3 regions of the Rhizobium sp. 05N49 genome follow, and region 2 is predicted to be linked to each of the others. Evidence: predicted binding sites of a transcription regulator. Region 2 holds the regulator's gene; each other region holds the start of a gene.
The links. Region 2 encodes LexA, which represses DNA repair genes until DNA is damaged. Its sites were predicted from a motif close to TGTTCNNNNTGTGTTCNG; they were not measured.

Region 1 (7,717 bases), on a different contig from region 2:
TCATCAAGCGGCTGCGCTCGTCGCTGATCCTGCCGATGCATCGTCGCGGCCCGCCGGTCAATGCCTTCATCTCGATGTTCGGCACGGGATTCGACGTCAATTACGCGCCCGACAACATCATTACAGTTTCGCTGCGCACGCTGCCGAAAAAGCCCCTGATCTACGTGATGAAGGACGTGCAGTAAAAAGGCCCGGATCGTGCTCGGGCCTTCCCCTTATCTCACGCAAATTGGAGATGCCGCTTGATGCCGACGTCAGGCATCTTCTCCTCGTCGAAATTGGCCTTGGCAATTTCCCAGCCGAATTTCAGCTTGCTGCCGGTCGAAACCCAGATCTCGGCATCATCGACATGCATGGACAGCATCGTCAGCTTCGGATCCTTCTTGCCCCCTTCATACCAGGCGGCCACGACGGAGTTCCAGAATTCCTCGATTTTCGCAGGATCGGGACGCACGTCGATGACCCCCGACAGGCAGGCATGATAATCGTGGTTCTTGCCGATGACGCAGAAATGCGCGCGGCTGCCCGGTTTGATCATCCGCACCAGTTCGGCATCCGTCTTGGTATAAAACCAGATCGTATTGGTGGTCGGATCAACGTTGGGTGCCATCGGCTGCATGTGCATGTCGACGCCTGAAAGGCCGAGCATGCCGGCGTGGATGTCGTTGATCTGATCCCAGAGCTGACGTGCCGGTTGTTCACGGGCTTCGCTGAAGCTTGCCATAGCCGTTCCTTTCCTGCTGGCGTTGTCGGTTGAAAACGTCATCTCCCCGGCTTTGTTCCGGCGCGAGCCGCACCGGCTTCGCCGGAGTGAAAGACTGCTTTTTCCTTGAATATCGCCCTTTCCGATCTTATAACGCGGCCCATTCCGAACAATGAGACGTGAACAGGGGTGCCATGGCTGGCCATTCACAGTTTAAAAACATCATGCACCGCAAGGGCCGTCAGGATTCCGTGCGGTCGAAAATGTTCTCCAAGCTCGCGCGCGAAATCACCGTTGCCGCCAAGGCCGGCCTGCCCGACCCGACAATGAACGCCCGCCTGCGCCTGGCGATCCAGAACGCCAAGGCCCAGTCGATGCCGAAGGACAATATCGATCGCGCCATCAAGAAGGCATCCGGCGCCGATACCGAGAACTATGACGAAGTCCGTTATGAGGGCTACGGCCCGGGCGGCACGGCGATCATCGTCGAGGCACTGACCGACAACCGCAACCGCACCGCCTCCAACGTTCGCTCGGTCTTCACCAAGGCCGGCGGCGCACTCGGCGAAACCGGGTCGGTTTCCTTCTCCTTCGATCATGTCGGCGAGATCACTTACAAGCTGTCCGCGGGCGATGCCGACAAGGTCATGGAAGCCGCAATCGAAGCCGGCGCCGACGATGTCGAGACGGACGAGGACGGCCATTACATCACGACCGGCTTCGAAGCCCTCGGCGAAGTCGCCAAGGCGCTAGAAGCCTCGCTCGGTGAAGCCGAGACTGTAAAGGCCATCTGGCGCGCCCAGAACAATGTGCCAGTCGATGAAGAAAGGGCCCAGTCCCTTCTGAAGCTCATCGACTCGCTGGAAGATGACGATGACGTGCAGAATGTCTACTCGAACTTCGAAGTCTCGGAAGAAGTTCTGGCCAAGCTCTCAGCTTAAGGCCATCCAGGATATGGAATCGAAAACCCGGCCATTCCGCCGGGTTTTTGTTTGCAAGGATGCCCTGGCGTCTAGGCTGCGGCCCGCATGAAATTGCCGAGCCCGGCAAAGAGCTCCACCGATTTCAAACGCGCCTCAATATCATGGATCGGCATGGAGATGATGACCTCGTCCGCTTGCGTTTCCTTGAGGAATTCATTGAGCTGGGCCTCTGCCGTGGCTGGCGAGCCGACGACGGCGTAGCGCAATGTGTGTTCCACATTCATCTTTTCCATCGGCGACCAGAAGGCGTCCATGTCTTTGACCGGCCGCGGGAAAGGACCACGCACATTGCGCCTGAGATTGACGAATTGCTGCTGCGCAGAGGTGAAGTGGTACCGCGCTTCCTCGTCCGTCTCGGAAACAGCGCCCATGACGCCGACCATCACATAGGGCTTGTCGAGTTCCGACGAGGGCTGGAACCGGTCGCGATAGATCGCGATGGCATCAAGAAGCATGTCAGGCGCAAAATGCGAAGCAAAGGCGAAAGGGAGGCCTAGCATGGCCGCGAGCTGGGCGCTGTAGAGGCTGGAGCCGAGCAGCCAGATCGGGATGTGTGAATCGTTGCCAGGCACGGCAAGGATCGCCTGGTTTTCGATCGGTGTACCGAGAAGCTGCTGTAGCTCCACGACATCATTGGGAAAACTGTTTGCACCGGCGTCGAGGTTGCGCCGCAGCGCCTGCGCCGTGCGCATGTCCGTTCCCGGCGCGCGGCCGAGGCCGAGATCAACGCGGCCGGGAAACAACGCTTCCAGCGTACCGAACTGTTCGGCAATGACGAGCGGCGCATGGTTCGGCAGCATGACGCCGCCTGAACCGATGCGAATGGTCTTCGTCACAGCACCGATCTGCCCGAGAATGACCGAGGTTGCAGCACTCGCGACGCCGGGCATGCCGTGATGTTCGGCCATCCAGAAGCGCGTATAGCCGAAGTCCTCCGCCTTCTGTGCCATGCGCTTCGACGCCGCAAAGGATTGGCCGATGGTCGTGCCGTCTGCCACGGGGGAAAGATCGAGAATGGAAAAGGGAACCATGGAAACCTGCCGCGCAAAGATGGGGTGCGGTCTATGTAGGTTCGCCGTGGCTCTATTCCAAATCGCAGCGCCAATAAAAGCTGCCGCGAAAACTATCCGTCATTCGCCGAAAGCCGGAGAGAATTTCAGCGCACCTGATGGTGGCGATCCACTGAAGACGATCCGCTGGACGTAGCGCGTATCAAGATCGCCATAGGTCAACCTTCCATCGCTCTCGAAACCGACACCCCGATAGACTGCAGGATTGCCGATCAGCGCGCAGCCTGCTGCATGACGCTCTCTCAGGAGATCGAGCCCTTTCAGGATCAACTCTCTGCCAATCCCCTGCCGCTGCCGCTCCGGCTTTACCGAAATCGGCCCGAGCCCATACCATCCGTCCTTGATGTCACCGATTGTGATCGGCGAGACGGCGACGTGGCCGATGATCTGCCCGCCTTCTTCGGCGACGAGAGATAATGTGAGATCACCCGATGCACGAAGATCCCGGATGATTTGCGCTTCGGTATTATTGCTGTAGGGCATCGGTTCGAACGCCACCCAGGTCAGCTCATGAATGGCATCCGCATCCTCGAGTTTTTCAAGCCGGATCAGCATGGTACGATCAGGCCCGCTTGCGCTGCAGATGCGTGTCGGTGCCGTGCTGCTGATATCCTTCGCCAAGCGTAAAGTTGCCGAGCTGGCGGTCCATCTCCACGGCCTCGGTTGCCAGGCGATGGATTGCAGCCGTTGTTTCCTCGACCATCGCCGCATTCTGCTGGGTCATGGAATCGAGCTCGGCGACCGAACTGTTGATCTGCCGTAGGGTATCGGCCTCTTCACGGGTGGATTCCATGATTTCGTTGATCTGGCCGTCGATGGATTCGACATGACCACCGATGCCCGCGAGCGCAACGCCGGCCCTCTCGACGAGCGCCACGCCGCTTTCAACCTCATGCGTGGATTTCTGCAACAGGCTGGAGATTTCCTTGGCAGCGCTCGAAGAGCGTTGCGCCAACTCGCGTACTTCCATGGCGACGACCGCAAAACCCTTGCCGCTTTCGCCGGCGCGTGCCGCCTCGACTCCGGCATTCAGTGCCAGCAGATTGGTCTGGAAGGCGATATCGTCGATGACGGAAATGATGGTGTTGATCTGCCGTGAAGACGCCTGGATCGCTTCCATCGCCGCAATCGTCTCGCGCATGATCTGGCTGGAGCCGACCGTCTCCTTCTTGGCATCGCGGGCGATGCGCGCCGCCTGCTCGGCGCGCTCGATCTGCACGCGCACAGACTGTGTGATGGCGCTGATCGCGTTTGCCGTCTCGGTGATCGAGCCTGCCTGGCGCTCCGTGCGACCGGCCAGCTCATCGGCCCCGGTGCGCATCTCTTCGGAGCCGGCTCGGACGGCCATGGAATTGCCGCCGATCGCCGTCATCGTTTCGTTGAGCGTCGCCAGCGCCTCGTTGAAGTTCACGCGCAGGCTTTCGAGCTCGCTCGGGAAGCGGGTTTCGATCTGGTAGGCGAGATCGCCGCTTGCCAGATGATGAAGCCCCTCGTCGAGTGCCGTGACGACATCCTGCAGACTGCGGGCCTCCGCCTCGCGCTGGGCCAGATTCTGTTGGCGCTCGCTTTCGGCCCGCATGCGCGTTTGCTCGCTCGCAGCTTCGAGCTGGCGGCCTTCGATCAGCGACTGCTTGAAACGAGCAAGCGCCTTCGCCATCGTGCCGATCTCGTCCTTGCGGCTCTGGCTGCCAATCTCGACTTCGAGCTTGCCGTCAGCGACCTCGCTGGTCACGCCGGCAAGACGGGCAAGTGGTGAGAACAGCAAGTTGGTGATGAGCCCCGTGGCAATAGCCATGACAACGAGAACGCCGATGCCGATCCAGGTCAGCAGCGTGGCGATCTCGATCGAGCCAGCGTTCAATTCGCTGAGCAGCACGCTTTCGACGACGAGGAAACGATCGCCGCGATAGTCGACGCCGCGCACATAGGCGCGTGCTGTTCCATCGGTGCGATCGAAGTCTGCGACTGTCATAACCGAGCTCGCAAGCGCATCCTTGATGAAGGTGAACGGCGCGGTATCGAGCGTCGCTAGCCGGCCGGATGCATTGAGACCAACGGCCGAACCGTCAGCCGAAATGATCGCCGCCTGCGCCGTACTGCCTGACACGATACCCTTCGCGAGGATGCCAGTGACGACATCGTCGCGTACCTTGAAGAGCATCAATCCCTTCGCCTGGCCGAGCTTGACGATCGGCACCGCATAGAAGATCGCCGACTTGCCGCTTACTGCGTCGACGCGCAGACCGGAGAAGGCCGTCGGCGCAGAATCATCGGTGGCCTTTGCGGTATTCTCGATCGCCCTGGCATAGGCGATACCTGCACCGGTCGACTTCCAGGCATCCGACTTCAGGTTTTCCGCAAAATCGTCATTCTTCTTGTAGGAATAGAGCACAGTACCATCGAGATCGACGATCAGGAGGTCGCTGAACGCCGTGTCGGCGAGATCGCGCGCCACTTCGCTCTGCGTCTTTTCATGGTTCGAATAATAGAAACCGCTCGGCCCCTCCGGCTTGGTAAGCCTTTCGCGCTGGTCGGCCGGGTTCGGGTTGTTGGTGATAAAGACTTTCTTCAGCTCCCCGCGGGCATCGCCCGAGCTTTTCTCGATCGTCTTCCAGCCGCTCTTCAGGCTAGTGATCGCCATCTGCAGCGCTTCGATGCGCGCAATGGAGGTCGCCTGGTTCTCGAGCTGCACAAGCTGATCCTGCAGCATATCGCCGCGGAAAATCAGTACGCTCTCCTTGGCCTTCAGCGCCTGCTCGTCGGAAACGCGGCTGCTGGCGAAATAGGCGAGGATATTGATCACAGCGACCGAAAGCGTGGTCAGCAGGATGAAGGTGGCTATCACCTTGAAGGACAGGGACTGAAATCTCTGAGCCATGAAAAAGAACCCTTCCGGAACGGCGCCGCCGGCGGGTGTATCGTCGAGATATCACCCGCCGGTTGAACTGCAAACAGACCATCGGAGGCCTTAAGCTTTGCAAAAGTCGGCCCCTCTCACATTTGATGGATCAGAATTCGTGCATCCGGTTTAATTCGCGGTAAATGCCGCCTGAAAACACGCCATGTTTTCGCTTTGTTCACATATCGATGGCACTTATTCAGCCGTCGCTATAGGGTGAGCCATGCAAAACACGATTCGCATCATCGGTATTGATCCCGGTCTTCGCCGCACCGGATGGGGCATCATCGATACGCTCGGCAATTCGCTGCGCTTCGTTGCCTCGGGAACCGTCACCTCGGATGGCGACATGGACCTGGCTTCGCGGCTCTGCCAGCTGCATGATGGGCTTGCCGACGTTGTCCATTCCTACAAGCCGGAAGAGGCTGCCGTCGAACAGACCTTCGTCAACAAGGACGCCGTCGCCACGCTGAAGCTCGGCCAGGCACGTGGCATCGCCATGCTGGTGCCGGCCCGTGCCGGTCTGCCGGTGTCGGAATATGCGCCGAACGCCGTCAAGAAGACCGTCATCGGCGTCGGTCACGGCGAGAAGCAGCAGATCCACATGATGCTGAAGATCTTGATGCCGAAGGCCGAATTCAAGGGCAATGACGCCGCCGACGCATTGGCGATTGCGATCTGCCATGCTCATCACCGCGGTGCAAACCGCATGCGCCAGGCGGTCGCCAGCGCTTCTGCAACTCATCCCTGACGGAACAAGATCATGATCGGCAAGCTGAAGGGCACCATAGACGAGATCGGCGATGACTATGTGCTCGTCGATGTGCACGGCGTCTGTTACGTCGCCTTTTGCTCGGCACGCACGCTCTCGAAACTCGGCTCCGTCGGAGAGGCCTGCGTGCTTTTTATCGAGACCTATGTACGTGAAGATCAGTTGAAGCTCTTCGGCTTCCAGACCCAGCTCGAACGCGAATGGTTCAACCTGCTCCAGAGCGTGCAGGGCGTCGGCGCGAAAGTGGCGCTCGCCGTACTTTCGACGCTCACGCCGCCAGAGCTTGCCAATGCCATAGCCCTGCAGGACAAGACCGCCGTTTCGCGTGCTCAGGGCGTCGGACCCAAGGTCGCGATCCGCATCGTCACCGAACTCAAGAACAAGGCGCCCGCCTTTGCCGGCGAGGCGATCAATATCGGTCTCAAGCAGGAGATCGGCGAAGGCGTGGCCGCAGCCCCCGTTGCCGATGCCGTTTCGGCCCTGACCAATCTTGGCTATTCCCGTGATCAGGCAGCCAATGCGGTTGCCGCCGCCATGAAGACGGCCGGAGAGGATGCCGATAGCGCCAAGCTGATCCGCCTCGGCCTGCGGGAACTCTCCCGCTGATGGCCTCGCGGGGTGTCAATGCGGGCCGCTTGGTGTATGGACTTGAGCAAGCTTCTAACGGAAATACTCAATGACTGATGCCCGCCTGATAGCGCCGGAAAAGCGTGGCGAAGACCTGGATACAACGCTGCGTCCGCAGTCTCTGGACGAGTTTACCGGCCAGGCGGAGGCACGCGCCAATCTCAAGATCTTCATCGAAGCGGCCAAAAACCGCGGCGAAGCGCTGGACCATGTTCTCTTCGTCGGCCCGCCCGGCCTCGGCAAGACGACACTGGCGCAGATCATGGCGAAGGAACTCGGCGTCAATTTCCGCTCGACCTCCGGCCCGGTTATCGCCAAGGCCGGCGACCTCGCCGCATTGCTGACCAATCTCGAAGAGCGTGACGTGCTCTTCATCGACGAAATCCATCGCCTCAACCCCGCGGTCGAGGAAATCCTTTATCCCGCGATGGAAGATTTCCAGCTCGACCTCATCATCGGCGAAGGCCCCGCCGCCCGCTCGGTCAAGATCGACCTGTCGAAATTCACGCTCGTTGCCGCCACCACTCGCCTTGGTCTGCTGACGACACCGCTGCGCGACCGTTTCGGCATACCTGTGCGTCTCTCCTTCTATACGGTGGAGGAGCTGGAACTGATTGTCCGCCGCGGCGCCCGTCTGATGGGCCTTGGCATGACCGATGACGG
Region 2 (7,717 bases):
CGACTGATTTTTCACCGATTTTGATTGTAGCGCTTTGATCCGTCATGCTGATCCTCCGGAGTGGCGGTGGCGCCGCAAAAGCGCCATAAGAGTTAAGCGTCCTCAGCGATAGCTATATGATCGGGAAGCTAATGCCAAGTTACCGTGATGCCATTTTGTGCATCGCGGCATCATCTTTTAGGCAGTGCAGCGATGAGCTGAATGCATAGCAGAACACCATGATTTGACTGGTTTTTTCGCTCCTGTGAATTTTCCTCGTATTTCAATCGATTATTGTTTGCGCGTTTTGATCTGAGGTTGCATTCTGACGGTATCCGGGGGCGGGTCCAGGCGATTATGACGGGGTTGGAGACAAGAGAACGGTACGAGCAATCCATTGATGAAAATATGGATTTTGCTGGTGTCGTGCCGCGCGCCGTTGTGCCTCTATCGGCTCGGACGCAGCTTGCGATCCCGTTTCGATGGCAATTGGCAACCGTTGCAAAACAATACGCCGGGTCGTCCGTGCGTATGGCGGCCGAAGAAGCCGGCCACGGTCGCCTCGTTCTCTTCTCGCCGGTCTTCCTTGGTGCGGGTGCTGCAACCTGGTTTCTGGCAGCCTCGAACGTTCCGGCGGTCTCGCTCGGCCTTTGCCTGCTCGTTCTCCTCAGTGCCGTTGTGTTCTGCGGCCACGCCCGGACGAGACTGCGGGCAATACTGCTTGCCCTGCTTCTCTTTGCCGGCGGAATGCTCTCGGCACAGATCGAAACATGGCGGGCAAGGACGCTGATCCTCGATTCAGCCGTGACGACAACGCTGACTGGCCGGGTCGAACGGCGAGAAGGCGATGGTGAAGGGCGCTGGCGTTATATCCTTGACGTCGCCGGCACTGATGCCCCCGAAATCAAGCGTCCTCCCGAGCGCATCTCTGTGCTCGTACGCGGCGCCGCCCGGCCCTTTGAACTCGGCGATATCATAGAGGGCAGGGCCCGTCTGACGCCTCCGGCAGGACCCGCGCTTCCTCACCTCAACGATTTTGCCTTCAGCGCCTATTTTGACGGCATCGGTGCTAACGGCTTCTTCTATGGAGCACCGAAGAAGGTTACAGAACAGCCGGAACAAGCGAGCTCTGTCGGCGAGGCCGCACTGGAGTGGTTCTACCGCCTGCGAAGCGGCATCGGCGATCGGATCCGCTCCACTCTGCCGGGCGACACCGGGGCCTTTGCCGCTTCACTTGTCACCGATGAGAGACGAGCGATCTCGGATGAAACGACGGAGGCACTGCGGCAGTCCGGCCTTGCCCACATCGTGGCGATCTCCGGCCTCAATATGGCACTCTCCGCCGGTATCTTCTTTGTCGGGCTGCGCGTGATTCTCAGCCTGTTCCCCGGTATTGCGCAGGCGTGGCCGACCAAGAAGATCGCGGCTGCCGGTGCACTCGCTGCGGTGACGGCTTACTATCTGATCTCGGGTTTTGCCGTTTCAGCCGAACGCGCCTTCATCATGATGGCGATCATGCTGGTTGCCGTCTTCTTCGATCGGCCGTCGATCAGCCTCAGAAACGTGGCGCTGTCGGCTCTCGTGATCCTCGCGGTCTCACCATCGGAAGTGCTCGGACCGAGCTTCCAGATGTCTTTCGCCGCAACACTTGCCCTGGTCGCCGGATACGACCTCTGGAAAGGGCGGCCGATGCGGGAAAATGCCTTTGCCAAACTTCCGATCATGAAACCTTTCTTCATGGTCGGCGGCTTCTTCGGCGGCATTTTCCTGACGTCTCTCATCGGTGGGTTCTCGACGGCGCTGTTTTCGATCGAACATTTCCACCGGCTGACTGCTTATGGCCTGCCGGCAAATCTCGCGGCCATGCCGGTTATTTCATTCATCGTCATGCCGGCCGGCATGCTGGCGATGCTGCTGATGCCTTTTGGTCTGGATGGCTGGCTATGGCCGGTGGCAGGGTTCGGGCTCGACCTGGTGATCGCCATTGCAAAGGCGGTGGCGGGGTGGGGCGGCAATATAGATGTTGCCCGCTTACCCGGCTGGTACTTTCCGGCAGCCGTCTTCGGCTTCCTGTTGCTGACCTTGCTCAGAACCCGGTTGCGGCATATCGGAACCGTAATAATCACTGTTTCAACGTTCGCTGTTGTGTTGCTTCCATCAGAAGCGATGCCCGACGTCACCATCTCGGAAGACGGCAGCCTGGTCGCTCTAATCGACGGAGAGGCAATGGCTTCAAACCGTGAAAAGCCGCCAGCCTTCATTTTCGAACAATGGCAGAGGGCACTTGCCATCGAAGAGCATCAGAAGCCGGTTATGCTTCAAGCCACCAACACACCCACCGTGTCCGATGGCAAAAGATTGCAGCTGTCAACCGATCAACAGAATGAAGCCAGAGAGACAATGAGGCAGGCACTCGCCATCAGCCCAACGTCACGATTCTCTTGCCAAAAGCGCGCCTGGTGTACCGCCTTGCTGGGCAATGGAAAGAAACTGACTGTCATCGAAAACGCTGCCTATCTGGGGCCGGCCTGCGATACGGCCGATATTGTCGTAACTCCTGTCCGATTGCGCTTCGACCGTTGCCGTTCCGGCGCGCTGCTCTTTACCGCCGAGACGCTGCGCAAGTCAGGTTCTGTCGAGCTTCGCTTCACAGATAGTGGAATCGATGTCGCAACCGCATTCGGCCCATTGCAACGCCCCTGGATGCGCCACCGCGCCTATGACTGGCGCAGCGATACATTCGCAGACGCAAGCCAGTCACCGGTCAGTGATAGCGGCGAATGAGGCCGACGAGCTTTCCCTGAACCTTCACTCGATCCGGTGGGAAAATTCGGGTCTCATAGGCAGGGTTTGCAGCCTCGAGCGCAATCGATGCACCCTTGCGCCGGAAGCGCTTGAGTGTTGCTTCCTCGTCGTCGACGAGGGCAACGACGATATCACCCGGGTTGGCGGTGCTGCCATTTCGGATGATGACGGTGTCGCCATCGAAGATGCCGGCTTCGATCATCGAGTCGCCGCGAACTTCGAGCGCATAATGTTCGCCGGAGCCGAGCATATCGGCAGGAACGGTGATGTCATGCGTATTGTTCTGGATTGCCGAGATTGGCACACCGGCAGCGATGCGGCCCATGACCGGGACGGAGACCGAGTTGCCGTTATCGGCAGCGGGCGCTGGCTTTGCCGGAGCCGGCGCTGCAACGGGCTGCGGCTTGCCGAGGCTGCCTTCGATGACGCTCGGTGAAAAGCCGCGACGTGGCTGCAGGCTGGGGCTGTAGGCCTCCGGCAGTTTGATGACTTCGAGCGCGCGTGCCCGGTTCGGAAGCCGGCGAATGAAGCCGCGCTCCTCAAGCGCCGTGATCAGCCGGTGAATACCGGATTTCGAGGCCAGATCCAGCGCATCCTTCATCTCGTCGAAAGACGGAGGAACGCCCGACTCCTTCATCCTTTCGTGAATGAAAAGAAGGAGTTCCTGTTGTTTGCGCGTAAGCATGGCGTGCACCCCAGTCTTGAAACAAATCCAGAACGGACACTATATGTTCCATATGTGTTCCGCAAGTAGCTAAATTTTCGTAAAACTTCTGTCCATTCTGGTGAGAATTTTATTTTTCTCGCGCCCGGGCCTTCCCGGCCTTGTCTCGCAACACCTGCTGAAGCACATCTCCTTGTGACTGTTGGAGGGGACCTAATGAGCCAAGATACGCTTGCAATCGATCATCTCGTTTTGCCGGTTACCGATATCGACCTTGCCCGCGAAAGACTGGGCAAGCTTGGTTTCACTGTGGCGCCGGATGCCCGTCATCCTTTTGGGACCGAAAATGCCTGCGTTTTCTTTGCCGACAAATCCTATCTGGAGCCCCTGGGTGTCGCGAGCGTCGAAGAGAGCGAGGAGACAGCACACGATGGCAATGTGTTCACCGCCCGCAATCAGGCTTTTCGCTTCCGCTGCGGCAGCGAAGGACTGTCCGCGATTGCCTTTGCGACGGCAGATGCAAAGCACGAACATGCTCGATTCGTGAAGGACAGTATGAGTGCCGGTTCTGTGCTGCAGTTCGAGCGCCCTGTTAAAATGCCGGATGGCACGGAGAATATTGCCGGCTTCCGGCTCGCCTTCGCTGGCGACCTGCGGGCACCGGATTTCTTTCTCTTCGCAGTCGAACGCGTCAATCCGCTTCCTGCCAACCGGACCGCGCTTGAGACCCATGCCAATGGTGTCACAGGCATTGCCGAGATCGCGCTCGCGGCCCCCGAGCCGACAGCCTTCGGTGAGTTCGTTCGCTCCGTGGCAAAAGGCGCATCTACTGAGCTCACGAGTTTCGGGCTGGACGTGCCCACCGGAAACGCAAAGATCAGCCTGATGACCCCGGAAGGGCTGGAGGCTTATTTCGATCTTGCCACGTCGGATACCGATCGTGGTCTGCGCGGTCGGGCGATCCGCTTTGCTGTCGGCGATCTGGCCGTGACAGAAGCGCATTTGGCTGCTAACGGGGTGACCTATACACGCAAGGGTAACCGTATTCTGGTGAAGCCTGCGCCCGGCCAGGGCGTACTCTTCGCCTTTGAGGAAACATCATGAGCTCTACTACCAACTCCGTGGTGACGGTCGGCGAAGGCGCCGGTAAGGTCACCTTCTCCAATGCTTCACGCCTGTCGCTGATTGCTGGCGCTTGCGAAATGGAAAGCCGCGATCATGCGTTCATGGTTGCCGGCACATTGAAGGAACTCTGCGCCAAGCTTGGCATCGGGCTCGTCTACAAGACCTCCTTCGATAAGGCGAACCGGTCTTCCTTGTCGAGCAAACGCGGTGTCGGCCTTGAAAAGGGGCTGGAAGTTTTCGCCGATCTCAAGAAAGAACTCGGCATTCCGGTTCTGACCGACATCCACAACGAAGAACAATGCGCCGAAGTGGGTAAGGTCGTCGATATCCTGCAGATACCAGCCTTTCTGTCTCGCCAGACGGATCTCCTGGTCGCGGCTGCCAAGACCGGCCGCGTCATCAACGTCAAGAAGGGCCAGTTCCTGGCGCCTTGGGACATGAAGAACGTGCTCGGCAAGCTGAACCAGAGCGGCAATCCGAACATTCTGCTCTGCGAGCGCGGTGCGTCCTTCGGTTACAATACGCTGGTCTCCGACATGCGTTCACTGCCGATCATGGCGGCAACGGGCGCCCCCGTCATTTTCGACGCCACGCATTCAGTCCAGCAGCCTGGCGGGCAGGGGGAAACCTCCGGAGGTGAGCGGCAGTTCGTGGAGACGCTGGCCCGTGCAGCCGTGGCAGTCGGCGTTGCCGGTGTCTTTATCGAGACCCATCAGGATCCTGATAACGCCCCCTGCGACGGGCCGAACATGGTCTACCTCAAGGACATGCCGCGACTTCTCGAGAAGCTTCTCGCCTTCGACGCGATCGCCAAGGCCGCCTGAACAGCGGGCGGCATCAGGCTGCCGCGCGGGACGGGCGCTTTTCCTCCAGTGCGAAGCGGGAGAGCATGCGCCCGAGCTGGGACGCCTCGGTGCCGAGCTCCTGGCATGCGGCGTTCGTTTCCTCGACCATGGATGCATTCTGCTGGGTCACCTGATCCATCCGGTTGACGGCAGCGTTGACCTCGACGAGCGCGACCGACTGTTCCGAAGACGAGCGCACGATCGCTTCGATCAGCGCCGTCACCTGCAGCACCTGGCGGTCGATATCGCCGAGTGCCTCGCCGGTACGGTTGACAAGTGCAACACCCGCGGAAACCTGTCGCGACGACGTCTCGACGAGAAGCTTGATCTCCTTGGCGAGATTGGCGGAGCGTCCGGCGAGCTCGCGGACTTCCTGAGCGACGACGGCAAAGCCTTTCCCCGCGTCTCCGGCGCGTGCTGCCTCGACACCCGCGTTGAGCGCCAGAAGATTGGTCTGAAAGGCGATCTCATCGATGGCGTTGATAATATCGCCGATCCTGACCGCTGAGTCCTCGATCTTCTCCATGGCAGTCACTGCTTCACGAACAATCTCGGCGGAATGCGCCGCGCTCTCCTTCGTGGCTGACATCATCGCATTGGCTTCATGGGCCCGCTCCGAGGAGTTTTTCACCGTGACCGTGATCTGATCCAGTGCCGAAGCCGCCTGTTCGAGGGAAGCTGCCTGGCTCTCGGTGCGCTGTGCCAGATCATTGGTGCTGAGCGCGATTTCGCGCGAACTGTCGCCGACCGTATTCGTGGCGGCATAAATGTCTTTCATGGCATCGGAAAGAATGATGATGCTGGTGTTGAAGGTCTCGCGAAGCTTCTCGTAAGTATTGGCGAACTGCTCGTCGAGACGCACGGTCAGGTCGCCGCGTGAGAGACGTTCCAGGCCTGCGCTCAGGCTTTCGATAACGCGCTGGCGCGTGGCATTCTCCACGCTCTTCGATGCGTCCAGTTCGGCATCGCGGCGCATCTGTACCTGCCGTTCCTCGTCCTGCAGCGCGCGTATAGCGTTGCGTTCTTCTGCCGATTCGCGAAAGACCGTGACCGCGCGCGCCATTTCTCCGATTTCGTCGGATCGTCTGACATAGGGAACTTCGCGGGAATAGTCGCCGCTCGCAAGCACCGCCATATAATCGCGCATCGCCGATAGCGGCACGATTGCGCGCCGGCGGAACATGTAGAGCCCGACGACGATAATCACGAAGGAAAGCGCGGCGGCCGATAGCGTAACGGCGGAGAGCAGTTCCGTTTGATCCGCTGCCTGCTTTTCGGCGTCCATCTGGAAGGCGTTGGCCATCGCCACGAGTTCGTTTACGGCCGTTTCGTGAACATGAAAATTCGTAGCAAGCTTGGGGAGCGCCGATTCGATGGCGGCCTTGTCGCCCTTCAGGATTGCGGGTATCGCCTCCTCGTTCATGACCTGCCAGAACGCGTCACCCTTGACGAGAACGTTGTCGAGAAGCTTGCGCTTGAGATCGGCGCTGAGCGGCGTTTCGGACCAATATTTGCGGCGGTCTTCATAAGCCGACTTCAGAACCGTTTGGATGCGTTCGATATTGGCCTTTGCCGAGGCTGGCTGCTCGACGGCTTCGAGCGCGAGCATGTAGGGTTCGATGACATAGAGCGGCGGCGGGAGAATATCGGCGACAAGATCCTTGCCGTAGATGATCTGCTTATACATCAGCCCGTTCACACGAAGCATGTTGAGTGCGTAGTTCTGCAAGCCGATGGAGGTCACCAGTCCGAGGATGACAACGGCACCGAAAATGGCAAGGCTGCGTGCAATATTGAGTTTCATCTGTGCCCCATGTGAAATGCCGCCAAGAGAGTCGATAAAATCGCGTTCTGGTTGTTTTTGGCGCGAGGCTGCAGCTTTTCATCCCTGCCGTTCCGTATCGCCCCAAGGGCTGAAACGACTGACTTCTGAGGATCTCACACGGGTATTAAAATTAAGCCGGGATGGTTACCGAAGGCTGAAATCAAGGGGCATGTAACCGTCCAAAATTGGGGCTATTCCAGGGATTTTCAGCCGTGGGTTGCTATCGACGGTGGCGGCCTGCCAACATTCTGCCCGGATGGACTGTTTATCATCTTTCGATGGGTGGGATATGCTGACCGACGACTGCCGTTCCCTTCAAAACCCTGACATGAATGTGCTATAGGCCACGTCTGATGCGCTGCTTGAACGTGCAAAATTGCGGCATTGTAATTTGCGCACCTTCGATTAAGACGATTTCAAACGATTTATCCACCCACCGAGCAGGAAGAGACCATGACTGCAATTACCGATATC
Region 3 (7,717 bases), on a different contig from region 2:
TTTGCGGCAATCCTTCGGGATAGCGTGTCGGAATATATTGCCGGACATAATGCTCCAGCGATTGCTGGGCATCCATACCGGCAACGATTGCCTCCTGCGGGTATTGATAGGTCAGTTCCTCCATCGAGAAGGTGCAGCGCGCGACGATCTCCGCGGTGCGGGCAAGTGCTTGAGGGTAACGCCCGAATAGTCGCTGCATTTCCTCCGGCGGCTTCAGGTAACGGTCGGCATGGCGCTCGCGCTCGAAGCCGACATCGTCGATCGTCGTGCGATTGCGGATGCAGGTTACCACGTCCTGCAGCTGACGGCGGGACGGTTCATGGAACAGCACGTCATTGGTGACGACGGTGCGGACCTTGTAGCGGGCCGCCATGGCGGAAATCTCGTGCAGGCGCAACTGGTCGTTCGGCCGGCGGCGGAGACTGAGAGACACATAGGCCCGGTCCTGGAATATCTCGGCCATTTTTCTCAGCCGGACGGCGCAGGTCTCGTCGGCAAGATCCGGCACCAGAATGCCGATCAGCCCTTCTGCGTAGAGGGAGACGTCGTCGAGGCTCAGGATGCACTTGGCTTTCCCGCCCCTGCTCTTTCCCAGCGTCAGCAATCGCGTCAGCCGCTGATAGGCAGCGCGGTTGGTCGGATAGGCCAGGATCGACATGCCCTCGCTCAGATCGAGACGGCAGCCGACGACGAGGCGAAGTCCTGTGGCGCGCGATGCCTCCAGCGCCCGAACGATCCCTGCCAGCGAATTCCGGTCGGTTATGCCAAGCGCCGCCATGCCCATCGCCTTGGCCCGCGCAAACAGTTCGTCGGGCGAGGAGGCGCCTCGCAGGAAGGAAAAATGCGTCGTGACCTGCAGCTCGCAATAGGTCATGAGAAGGTTCCGTGCAGGAACCAGCGATGCGATCCGGTCTCGGGATCGACACCGTCGCCGGCGCGATAGATCCAGTAGCGTTCGCCATTTTCGTCGGCGACCGTGAAATAGTCGCGCACGGCGAGCCATTCGGACGATCGCTGCCACCATTCTCCGAAGATGCGCTCAGGCCCGTCGGCCTGTTTGACACGGTAGCGCTTGCCACGCCAGGTAAACCAGACGGGAGGATGATCCGGCATGAGGGCCATGACCTCGATCATTTCCGGGCGATCGAGCAACCGGACCGGACGCGGCCAGATCAGCGGCCAGTTCTGCCCCTGCTCTTCTGCGACCGCCGAGATGGCTTTCAGCGATCGTTCGGCAACATCGCTTGCTACCGGTGCCAGCCGGTAGATCCGAAATTTTCCGCGATTGCCGAGAATATCGACGAAGGCGGCGATGTCGACCTTGTCATCATCGATCAGGTTGGAGGCGATCTGCCGGTCTTCCAGCGGCTCGACGAGCGTCGCGGCAAGCGAGAGCTTTTCGATGCCGAAGCCCGGCTCGATGCGCTCGATCCGGTCGTGAAGAAGCTTCGTCAGCCAGGCAACGTCGCGCACTGGCTTGGCGGTACCGGCTCGCAGCGCCTGGACGCTGTTGTCGACCCGGTGGACGATGAGATCGGCGCGGCGTACGCCAAGACCCTTTTCCTGAAGACCATGACAGAGCCTGCGCACCAGAACGGCGATATATTTGGCGATCGTCTCCGGCGCACCGATCGGTTCTGCGAAGGACCTGGACACTTCGACCCATTCGGGCGCGCGAAGCGGGTCGATAGGTTCTGCCAGCCCGCCAAACATCTGGTCGAGCCTGCGGACGATTTCCGGCCCGAAGCGCTGCGTCAACGGTGCCCTTGGCGTTGCGGCAAGCTCGCCGACGGTGCCAAACCCAAGCACGCGCAGGCCGGTGATGATCTCCCTGTCGAGACGAAGCGATGAGATCGGCAGATCGATGACGGCCTCGGCCGTCTTGCCTTTGGCAACCACCCGTGTCTCTTGCGCGATCGTGCGCGCCAATGCGTGGGCCGCTCCCCAGCTGTCGGCAACGACGGCGCGCGCGGGCAGGCCCTTGGCGCGGAAGCTGTTGACGAGGCGTGACAGCATCGGCCCTTCCCCGCCCTGCAGGTGGTCGGCCCCTTCGGTATCCATGACGATGCCGTCAGGCGGGTCGACCGCAACGATTGGCGAATATTGAGAGAGCGCCCAACGGGTGATGCGCTCCAGAGCAGCTCGATCAGCGCAAGGATCGGCATCGACCATGACGAGACCCTGCACCAGCGCCTGGGCCTTGGCCGCCGGCATGCCGCTTCGCAGGCCGAGCCTTTTGGCGTTGGCATCGACGGCCGACAGCCACCGCTTCGAACCGCTGCGGGCGACGACGACGAGCGGCGCCTCAGCGGGAATGGACGGATCGGCGCGTCTGACGCGATCCGTCGGCAGCGTCGGAAGAAATACGGAGACGACCCTGACCATCACATGCCTCGAGGATGAATTCTGCACTTTCGCCGGCCTTGATCCGGATCAGCTCGACATGCCAGCGCGTCCTGCCGATGCCGGGAACCGGAAGCGGCTCCGACGGCAGGACGCATATGCGCCAGCGCGAGACGGCAGCCGTCGGGCGCCCGAACTCGCCGGCCTCGGCCGGACGGCGCCAGCGCCGGATGATGAGGCCGAGCGCACCGGAGGCTTCGGCCGCCAGCTGAAGGCGCCGCGACGCGACCATAGGCAGGCGCGCCGTCTCGGCGACGACGGCGCCAAGCCCGCCGAAGCGCAGGGCCTCCTCGCAGGCTTCAAGCACATAGTCTTCGCGGATTGCCTCGACATAGATGACCCGGTCCGGATGCAGACCGGTCTGCGCCAGCGCAGGAGCAAAAAGGTCCGCTCGCGCCAGACACCAGACGACGATGCCGCGCGTGCGGGCAGCGATGCCGGCGGCAAAAAGCGCGGCTGCAGCCCCATTGACGGCGCCGGCCCCACCGCCGGCAATTTCATGGATTGCACCATAGGCAAGTCCGCCACCTGGTAGCGTTTCGTCGATCTCGCTGACGCCGAAGGGAAGGACGTTCTTGGGACGGRCAGCCATTCCATCAAGGTGCTGAATGCGCGCCCGAAGCTCAGAAATCACAGGGTTTGCATTTGGGCGAGCCATGTCCGGTCTTCATCAAGGTTTGCAGAGTGCAGAAAAGCAGATATGTTCTTTATTTGTTCCTAATTGGAATGTGAGTCAACGCGCATGGTCTCGAACGGGATTTCGACAGGATGCGCTGTCCACATTGCCGGTAGGATAAAAAATCAACGAACGCAGCCAACTACGGACAATGGATGGACCGAAAAAAAATATCGACATATGCCACCGATGAGCTGACGCTGCGCCTCGTCCGGCAGCCTTCCATCACGGTCGCCTGTCTCATCTGCAATCGTCACGGCGCTTTCGACCGACAGGCGCTGATCAGGCGGCATGGTGCGGGCCTGACCTTTCACGCATTGCGCCGGCGGGTGGCGATGGGATGTGCAAGGATGCACGAACCGGACGGCGTCGACCGTTGCGGAACCCATTTTCCCGGCTTCACCTCCGCCGGATCGGATCGGAAGTCTTAGTCGATCCTCTCCGCTGCTCTGATCCTGGCTGGAAAATGACGCTCGCAACGTTGTCCGCGGACAACATTGTACCGCGCTGATCGAAGATTTCCGCCGCCCCTTGTTGGTGAGGATGATCGCCCATGCGCATCCACATGCCGTCGATCCAGCGCGGACAACGCGTCCGACACTGTTCGAATCCGGCATGGGCTGGAAGATGCCCGCCGCTATGCGCTGCAGCTGCGGGGTCAATGCAGCGGCAATCGCCAGGTAAGGTGCCTGTCACAGGTCCCTGTGGATAGGCGCGTGGTTAAGGGTTTGTGAAACTGTAACGAATCGGGCGATAATATAACTGCGCAGTTGGCCTCTCATTATCGAAAATTGCGCAGTTCGATTGGAAACCACGATGCTAGCGAATCCAGTTCTGAAAGACGATCAAGAGCACCTTCCGTCGCTTTTGGCAGCGGATGCTCAGGAGCTCGCCTATCAGCTCCAGCAGCACCAGGCGAAAATTTTCCCGCCGCTGTCTCGAAAGACGATGCGGCTGTTTTCCCCCACGGAAGCCGCCGGCTTCATCGGCATCGGCGAGGGTTATCTCCGCCAGATCGCCAAGGAGGGCCACGGACCGGACCCCCTTGCCAACGGCCGGCGGCAGTATGGCGCCGAAGACATGAACCGCATCCGTCAGGCACTCGACGAACGCAACGGTACGCCGAAATATGTACCGGTGCGACGTGGCGCTGAAAAACTGCAGGTCGTCTCCGTCATGAATTTCAAGGGCGGATCCGGCAAGACGACGACCTCAGCGCATCTCGCCCAATATCTGGCACTGCGCGGCTACCGCGTGCTTGCCATCGATCTCGACCCGCAGGCGTCGCTATCGGCGCTCTTCGGCCACCAGCCGGAACTCGACGTCGGCGAGGGAGAAACGATTTACGGCGCCATCCGCTACGAGAGCCCGGTATCGATCTCGGAAGTGGTGCGCTCGACCTATACGCCGAACCTTCACATCATTCCCGGCAATCTCGAACTCATGGAGTTCGAACATGAGACACCGAAGGCCATGGCGGGTGGTACTGCCGAATCCCTGTTCTTTGCCCGGATCGGTCAGGCGCTGACCGATATCGAAAGTCTTTACGATATTGTCGTCATCGATTGCCCGCCGCAGCTCGGCTTTCTCACGATGTCGGCGCTCTGTGCTGCGACCTCCGTGCTGATCACCGTGCACCCGCAGATGCTTGACGTCATGTCGATGTCGCAGTTCCTGACGATGACAAGCGAACTGATGTCGGTCGTCGAGCGGGCGGGCGGGCGCACGAGCTATGACTGGATGCGTTACCTCGTGACCCGCTTTGAACCCAATGACGGACCGCAGAGCCAGATGACCGGTTTCATGCGGGCGATCTTCGGCAACCGCATGCTGCAGAACGCGATGTTGAAATCCACCGCAATCTCGGACGCCGGCGTCACCAAGCAAACGCTTTATGAGGTCGATCGGGCACAGTTTATTCGAGGAACCTACGACCGCGCCCTGGAATCGATGAACCTCGTCAACGGCGAGGTCGAGGCGCATATCCGTTCTACCTGGGGCAGGAGATAGCTCAATGGCGCGCAAAAATCTCATCGAAATCTCGAACGCGAACGAAGCCCGGCCCGATCCGTCAGTGTCGCCAGCGCGCGACAGCCGGCCGATCGCCGGCTTCATCCCGCAGACAAGGAGTGCGGGCCTCGTCGGGGGGATTACCAAGACGCTTGGCAGCATCACCGAAAAGGTCGAGCGGGCCAACGATCTGGAGCGCCAGCTCGCCGAGGGTCGCACAATCGTCGAAATCGATACGGCCTTGATTGATGCCTCCTTTGTCGCCGACCGCCTCGATATCGACGCGGCGGAGCTTGCGCAGCTGACGGAGCAGATCCGGGAACACGGACAGCAGGTTCCGATCCTGGTGCGGCCGCACCCGCAGGCCAAGGGCCGCTATCAGGTCGCCTTCGGTCACCGGCGCCTGGCAGCGGCCAAGGCGCTCAAGATCAAGATCAAGGCAGTCGTGCGCGCCTTGACCGACGAGCAGCTCGTCGTCAGCCAGGGCCAGGAGAACAATGCGCGCGCCGATCTGTCCTATATCGAGCGCGCTCTTTTCGCCCATCGGCTGGAGGAGAAGAGCTTCGGCGGGGCCGTGATCACCGCAGCTCTCAATATAGACAGGGCGGCGCTGGCCAAAATGCGCGCTGTCACACGCCAGGTCCCGATTGCTCTGATCACCGCAATCGGCTCTGCGCCGGCGATCGGTCGCCGCCGATGGATGCAGTTTGGTGAGCATCTGGAAAAGGTCGACATCGATGCGCTTATCGAGATGTTGTCCGCGGACAACATTGGCCAATTGTCGAGCGATGACCGGTTTCAGCGAGCATTTGCCTTCGCAACGGCAAAGCAAGCTGCCCTGAAGGCGAGTTCGGCCGCACAGATCGCTGATCTTCCAGTGAAGTTCAAACGCACGCCGACAACCGCCACCTTTGTCTTCGACAACAAGGTGGCGCCCGGTTTCGACGAATTCGTGCAGGAGAGACTGGAGAGCCTCTATGCACAATACCGGCAGGAACGGGACGCGGGTTAGGCCCGAGGCAGGCTCTCCTACCTTTCAGGCGTGCGAGCTTTTTGCGCGATAAGATCGGCAATCGCATTCTATGAACGCACTTGCATCTCACGCCAGCGCCTGATGAGCGCGGTTGTTGCCCCGCGTAAGGCCGGATGCAGCGCTTCAACTCAATGACTGGCAGATCATGAAGCCGCAGGCGAGGCGGACGACGCTTTTACGCACAAACGGCGGGCAAGCGGCAACTGGGCCGAGGACAATAGACGACATGCCCGCCAGGGCCTGGGTTGGCGCGGGCGCCGGCTTTGGCCGGTTCTTGGGAAAGTCGTTTCAGAATTTGATCTGCCACCAGACGAGAGCAAAGGAGGCGAAGGCGAAGGTCGTTGCCAGAAGTGTCTCGTGATCCATAAAATATCCCCGTGAAGTTGGCTGATAATGCGGACCGGGGGCTTCGGGTTCCAAGCTGCGCCTTCCTCTCGAGAAGACGCGTTCCCCCAAGAACACATGACGTTCGCGCTCCTCCTTAGGTGAAGGAAACAGGCCGTTGGCGGCGGGCCAGAGAGAAAGGCGGATCTGCCATTGCGAAGCTGCATTGGGCTTCGAAGTCGCGCCATCACCAAAAACACGACCATACCGTTGTCGTCATGTCTGATCGCGCCATTTACGTCGTTCGAAAAGAGTTTACCGAGGAGAAGACGCATGGCAGCGAATGAAGATCGTATCAGACAACGGGCCTATGAAATCTGGGAGCAGGAGGGTCGGCCGCACGGGGAGGACATGAAACATTGGCTGCAGGCGTTTGAGGAAATTGCCGCAGGCGCTGCGACGAGCGGTCAGGCGGTCAGGAAGAAAGCGACGAAGAAGGCAGCGGTTCCGAACGTATCCGGCAAGGCCAAACAGGCGGGAACGTCAAAAGCAGGCGCCCAGAGCGCAACGATGACAAAGCCGCCGGAAAAAACAACGCGAACGACGACCGGCGCGACCAAGCATTGACAAGCCGCTCTTGAGCGGCTGGCCGATTGGCGGCGATTGTGTGGGCGGAGCGCGCCAACGACAGGGCGCTCCGAAAACGTCCTTGAGGGATGCGTTACAGCAATCTGACGTTTTCGGCCTTGGACTTGCCGGTCCTGCGATCCTGCCCAACCTCATAGGAGACATTCTGGCCTTCCTTGAGGAGGTTTCCCGATAGCAAGGCGGTCACATGGACGAAGATATCCGGTCCGCCCGTTTCCGGGGTAATGAAGCCAAACCCCTTGTCGGCATTGAAAAACTTTACTGTGCCAGTCGGCATGACGGTACCCTTGGCTGCTCGTTGCTTGAGGCAGCCTAGCAACCAAACACGCCCTGTTCAACCGGACCTGTCGCAGGTTGGGCCCGTCTGCAAGCCATAACCAGCGGAGGGGGGATGGCGCAGGCGGGTCGTTGCCATGGCTCAACGCTTCATGGGACGCAGAGGGGTTGCGCAGCGTTTACTCAGGTGCCCGCTTGCAGCGCCGTCTTGTCTGGTCGTCAGAAATAGACCTTTCCCTGACCAAGCCTCTGGCTTGTCAATCTTTTCTCGGTATGCCGCTTTGCGTGCGGCCGCAAAGCCGGCGAAGAAGCGGGCCGTCAGTGCAAGTGACTGCAAGAGCAGGCAA

Region 1: a site for LexA is predicted at 5,820-5,837, ahead of ruvC (crossover junction endodeoxyribonuclease RuvC). Genes of this name have one in related genera too.
Region 3: a site for LexA is predicted at 3,105-3,122, ahead of AC1DF8_RS22590 (ImuA family protein). Genes of this name have one in related genera too.

Annotation. Positions count from the first base shown of each region.
Region 1 covers NZ_JBFTME010000026.1:79,796-87,512, forward strand. The annotation lists gene AC1DF8_RS32250 (MBL fold metallo-hydrolase) at 1-185, shown strand, start outside; gene AC1DF8_RS32255 (pyridoxamine 5'-phosphate oxidase family protein) at 221-724, opposite strand; gene AC1DF8_RS32260 (YebC/PmpR family DNA-binding transcriptional regulator) at 898-1,644, shown strand; gene AC1DF8_RS32265 (LLM class flavin-dependent oxidoreductase) at 1,716-2,717, opposite strand; gene AC1DF8_RS32270 (GNAT family N-acetyltransferase) at 2,817-3,311, opposite strand; gene AC1DF8_RS32275 (methyl-accepting chemotaxis protein) at 3,319-5,634, opposite strand; gene ruvC (crossover junction endodeoxyribonuclease RuvC) at 5,879-6,406, shown strand; gene ruvA (Holliday junction branch migration protein RuvA) at 6,419-7,033, shown strand; gene ruvB (Holliday junction branch migration DNA helicase RuvB) at 7,104-7,717, shown strand, end outside.
Region 2 covers NZ_JBFTME010000006.1:363,938-371,654, reverse strand. The annotation lists partial or broken gene AC1DF8_RS15415 (citrate/2-methylcitrate synthase) at 1-46, opposite strand, end outside; gene AC1DF8_RS15410 (ComEC/Rec2 family competence protein) at 337-2,763, shown strand; gene lexA (transcriptional repressor LexA) at 2,744-3,469, opposite strand; gene AC1DF8_RS15400 (VOC family protein) at 3,665-4,552, shown strand; gene kdsA (3-deoxy-8-phosphooctulonate synthase) at 4,549-5,397, shown strand; gene AC1DF8_RS15390 (methyl-accepting chemotaxis protein) at 5,411-7,222, opposite strand; gene eno (phosphopyruvate hydratase) at 7,697-7,717, shown strand, end outside.
Region 3 covers NZ_JBFTME010000011.1:211,849-219,565, forward strand. The annotation lists gene AC1DF8_RS22580 (error-prone DNA polymerase) at 1-874, opposite strand, end outside; gene AC1DF8_RS22585 (DUF6504 family protein) at 871-2,385, opposite strand; gene AC1DF8_RS22590 (ImuA family protein) at 2,306-3,061, opposite strand; gene AC1DF8_RS22595 (hypothetical protein) at 3,235-3,510, shown strand; gene repA (plasmid partitioning protein RepA) at 3,896-5,089, shown strand; gene repB (plasmid partitioning protein RepB) at 5,094-6,101, shown strand; gene AC1DF8_RS22610 (hypothetical protein) at 6,411-6,542, opposite strand; gene AC1DF8_RS22615 (DUF2934 domain-containing protein) at 6,780-7,073, shown strand; gene AC1DF8_RS22620 (cold-shock protein) at 7,168-7,371, opposite strand.